One region of the Nodularia chucula CCY0103 genome, then DNA from elsewhere that is predicted to be linked to it. Evidence: riboswitches for the same ligand, from Rfam matches in the RefSeq annotation. Region 1 holds a riboswitch; the other holds the start of a gene.

Evidence for each region. Region 1 has a riboswitch for cobalamin ahead of cobG (precorrin-3B synthase). Riboswitches for the same ligand answer to the same signal wherever they lie in the genome.
Region 2: linked by a shared signal. The riboswitch ahead of ACM0OP_RS19550 (DUF1636 domain-containing protein) and the one ahead of cobG (precorrin-3B synthase) in region 1 are both predicted to bind cobalamin.

The regions. Positions count from the first base shown of each region.
Region 1 covers NZ_CAWUOL010000049.1:636-3,042, reverse strand. The annotation lists gene cobG (precorrin-3B synthase) at 1-954, opposite strand, end outside; cobalamin riboswitch at 1,004-1,161, opposite strand; gene ACM0OP_RS14300 (hypothetical protein) at 1,236-1,445, opposite strand; gene cbiE (precorrin-6y C5,15-methyltransferase (decarboxylating) subunit CbiE) at 1,662-2,407, shown strand, end outside.
Region 2 covers NZ_CAWUOL010000090.1:15,179-17,585, forward strand. The annotation lists gene ACM0OP_RS19545 (ankyrin repeat domain-containing protein) at 1-152, opposite strand, end outside; cobalamin riboswitch at 1,029-1,182, shown strand; gene ACM0OP_RS19550 (DUF1636 domain-containing protein) at 1,205-1,612, shown strand; gene ACM0OP_RS19555 (2Fe-2S iron-sulfur cluster-binding protein) at 1,896-2,195, opposite strand; gene ACM0OP_RS19560 (HesB/IscA family protein) at 2,330-2,407, opposite strand, start outside.

The sequences.
Region 1 (2,407 bases):
CCATGGAGTCAGCCGGAGAGTCCCGCTACCAAATTTTTGGGCTAAATCAGCTAAAATCCGGATTTGCTGACCTTCTAGCCTACCTAAAGGTAAAACTACACCAATATAAAATAAATCTGATTGACGTTGGGGATGGATTCCTATGTGGAAATAGTTGGAGTTTGCGGTTTTTTCCAGTGGGAGAGGAGATAATTTCAAATAACTGGTTTCTTTTAATTGTGGATGAGGGGTAAGTTTAAAAGGTAGATGTTGTTGAACTTCTTGCAGGTAAGTTTCACAACCGAGATGATTTAATAGTTCTCGTAAACGCAGCTTCCGCCGAGTTTGAGGATCGGTATATTTGAGATAAACTTGCGCTAGGGAACCGCAAACTGGCAAACATTGCTCTGGTGATAATACAATTCCCATATCAATGGGTGGTTTTCCCTTGACACCGACGCTGAGATGTAGCCGAAAGTAAACTCTACCTTTGATTAAGACGGCAGCAAAGATGATATCGTTGAGGCGATCGCACACTGAAACTTGACCACCACCATCAAAGCAAACACTGAATTTGGCTGATAGTCCTGAGAGTTCTGGATGTGCGGCGATATAATTGTCCCAGCCTTGAACTAAGGGACGAGTATCCATTAATTCTTGGGGATCAATACCAGCAGTGGGGCTGGTCATAATATTCCGAACGTGGTCAATGGCGAAGTTACGAGAACCAATACCTATATTTTGTAAATGCTGGAGAACTTGAGGATTTATTCCCGAACGCAGTTCGCGGATTTGCAGGTTGGCGCGATTAGTCACATCCACATAACCACCACCATAATTCTCTGCTATATCTGCGATCGCACGACACTGTTTACTATCCAAAATTCCACCTGGTATTCTGATGCGAGATAATATCCCATCTTGGGCAGGTGTATCATAAAACAAGCCAGGACATAAGGAAAAACCGGACAGCAAAATTTTAACTCCTTCCCTGTGCAACGCAGGTAGTAGATACTCAGTGTGTCTTCAAGACACCGTTCAGGTTGGCATTCTGACTTGGTAAGTAAAAAAGTCTATGTTCTGCTTTCGCCTTACCTTTACAGCTGCGGCACAGTCCCGGAGTTTCACCGGAGTTTCCCAACTCTTCGCTTTACTAATTTAACATGAGAAGGTTTAAATTAAGCACAGGACTGGGTGTGTCTGGAGAGTTGATTGACAACCCAGAAATTAACCCTGTGACAAAAATGCCAGTAATTTTATTGTACTAAATCCACTAAGGTGTCTGACTGGAAGCGGACTACGCAGGAAACTAAGCACCCACGATAATGCTCAGATGTGAATACCGATAGGGTAATATTGCTGGAACCTGGTTCTAAGATGCGTTTGACTTTGCAAACTTGCATCTTATTTTTACAGTAGGCAATAATGCGATCGCCTGCTTTGACTTCTAACGCTTTAATTTTCAATTAAACTCAACCTAATTATGAAATTTAATTAACTGAAGTAAATATATATTGCTATATTTTACTTGTTCAACAGTTGTAATTCCTATATATTATAACACACTCAAATTTGGAGCTTTGGGGAAAAATTTTTCCCGCGCTAGTTTGGCAAAAAATCGTGATTAACTCTTATTAAGCGCCGAAATAGCGACAAAATCAAGTTAAATTATCACAGATTTTATGCAGGGGAAATGGCTATCCATTGTCGGTATTGGTGAAGATGGGTTACAGGGTTTAAGTGCGATCGCCCGTTCTCTGATTGATCAAGCTCAAGTAATTGTCGGAGGTGATCGCCATTTAGCAATGTTACCACCAGATGACCCACGCCCAAAAATAGCCTGGACATCACCCATTAGCACCTCCATAGCCGAAATTATCCGTCGTCGGGGTGAATCAATCTGTGTCTTAGCCAGTGGCGACCCTTTTTGTTACGGTATCGGTGTCACTCTCACCAGACAAATTCCCCTAGAAGAAATCACGATTATCCCTGCACCTTCCACCTTCAGCCTCGCCTGTGCCAAATTGGGATGGTCTTTCACGGAAACAGAAGCCTTGAGTTTGTGCGGTCGTCCAGCTTCTTTACTTCAGTCTTACATCTATCCCCAGGCTAAAATATTGATTTTGAGTGAGGGTAAAGACACACCCGCAATTGTTGCCGAAATCTTGACAAATCGGGGTTATGGTGGTAGCAAAATTACCGTTTTAGAACATCTGGGTGGTGTTCAGGAAAGAATCGTCGCAGGTATAGCCGCACATTGGAGTGAAACAGAAATTGCGCCATTGAATGCGATCGCAGTTAATTGTATTGCTAATCCTGAAGTAATACCTTTACCCAGATTACCAGGATTACCAGATCACGCCTATCACCATGATGGACAATTAACTAAGAGTGAAGTGAGGGCAGTAACTTTAGCAAAATTAGCTCC
Region 2 (2,407 bases), on a different contig from region 1:
TTGACAACTGCATATACTCCTTCTCTAGTCGCTTTCATCAAAGCTGTATCGCCATTCTCTCCTGCTTGATTCAAATTCTCAGGATTATAGCAGTTGGCAATTAACCATTGCTTGGTGACTTCGCTGATTTTTTGCTTTTTGATCTGATTCATGACTAATCCTTGATATTCCTGAATTGACTCGTAAACTTAAATACTGGGGAGTAGGGAGTAGGGAGTGCGGTTGCTATACCTACCATCTTTCAGCAAAAATTATGGTATTCCAGATCATTAGAGTCCGTAAACTCTAAAAATTTGATTAGTTATTACCTATAAATCTGGTGAAATTTATTGCCTACTTAAATCAATCTGGTTTATTTCTGAGAGTATTTACGCAGATTCCGATTATTTTTAGCTTGTTCCTATGTGAGATATTGCTCTATTTTGAGTTACACCAAAGTTCCCGTAGAAATTTGTTCAACAACCTTGTAATCACTTTTGATTAAACTTTAGGTTCACTGCCAACAATTGAGCTTATTTATATATTATCATTTCGATAAGTTTAAATTATGAATGATTTATAAAGATACCAAGATATATTCACCAGAATTGGCTAAAGAAAAGTTAAAAATGCAGTAAAAAATACAGCAAAAGTTTTAGATATCAGGAATGAAATAGGATTTTTCACAATTTTTGTAGAGGTGATATTATCCAAAAGTGACTTAGAGGATGTTTGATAAGTAATGATTAATGTATCAAATATTCTTTTACCCCTCCCTAACCCTCTCCTTGTAAAGGCTACTGTGTACACACAAGTCGGGAAATTGTCGGTTTTGTCATAAGACCCCACCCCTAACCCCTCCCCGCAAGCGAGGAGGGGAAACGGATTTAGAGTGAAATTGGGTTTTTAGGGCTGCAAACCCTTTTTGGATCAGGATGTGTGTACACGGTAGCCCCTTGTAAAGGAGAGGGAACTGGATTTTCTTGTTTCCACCCTTGGTAAGGGGGGATTAAGGGGGGTAAAAATGTGATAAAAATAACGAAAATATGCTAGATTTTAATAGGTTCGGTTCTAGGGGAAAGCTCGGTGTAAATCCGGCACTGTCCCGCAGCTGTAAACTAATTTTAGATTCTGAGGGGAAATTTCAGAAACCAAATTTAAAATTAGCTAAGTCAGAATGCCCGCCGAAAGACAAGTAAATTTAGCTAAAATCTACGAGGCATAGATGACAGCACAACATATCATGTTTGTTTGTACCACTTGCGGAAGTACGTGGGAGGGTGGAAAGCGCGTAGGTGAAAGTGGCGGAGAAAAGCTACTTAAACACTTAGAAGCAGCTCACGCCCATTGGGAATTAAACCAGGAATTTGTGATTGAAGCAGTACAATGTATGAGCGCTTGCGATCGCGCTTGTGTTGTTTCCTTTGCTGCAAATGGGAAATCAACTTATCTATTTGGTGATATTACTGCTGATTTATTACCCGCAGCCGTTGATGGTATATTCCAATGTGCAAATAAATATTATGCACACCCAGCAGGTTTGTTACCGTGGAGTGAACGTCCAGAACCACTCAAAACCGGTATTCTCGCCCGGATTCCAGGAATACCCGCACCGTCGCCGCAAAATGAGTAATTAACAATACAATATTATTATTGAGGCGATCGCACCCAATCTCTGCGTAAAAAATAGATTATTTAGCGATCGCACCAGTAATATCTCAGGAATACTATAAAAAAATGAAGGATTAGTTGATCCTTCATTCCCAAAATAAGTCTTATCCACAAAATAAAAGACAATAGCTAATAGAAAAAATCAGGTTTCTATCTACCTGGAAAATAGCAATTCTTCGGGAATAAGCACAAGTTGAAACCTACGTGTAGAGATAGTTTGTCTCTCCTATTTCTGATTCCCTAATTTACACAAGATATGGTTCTTGGTGAGTTTTGATTGTGCAGTTAGAACGGGGATAAGTAACACACAACAGAGCGAAACCTTTCGACATTTGCTCATCGTCTAAAAAGACTTGCTCAGATTGATCAATTTCACCTTCAACAATCTTACCTACGCAACTAGAGCAAGAACCTGAGTGACAAGAAAAAGGTAATTCAATACCCTGTTCTTCTGCTGCATCCACAATGTTAGTATCTTCATCCACTTCAATTGTGGTGTCTAAGTCTTCCTTCTTGTTGATTAATCTAACTTGATAACTAGCCATTTTCCGATTCTCCTCAAAACTTATAGAATTTAGATGAACGTCATTTCGCTGGGAAGCTTTCAAGACTATTTGGTACTAACAGAAATTCAGAAAAATTCCACACAAGTATTTTTCTAAATTCCCCAAATAGGCGACTATTTGCAAGGTACACCAGTGGGTGTGCCATCATCTGTTTTGAAAGATTTTCCACAGCCGCAGGTATCGCTTGCATT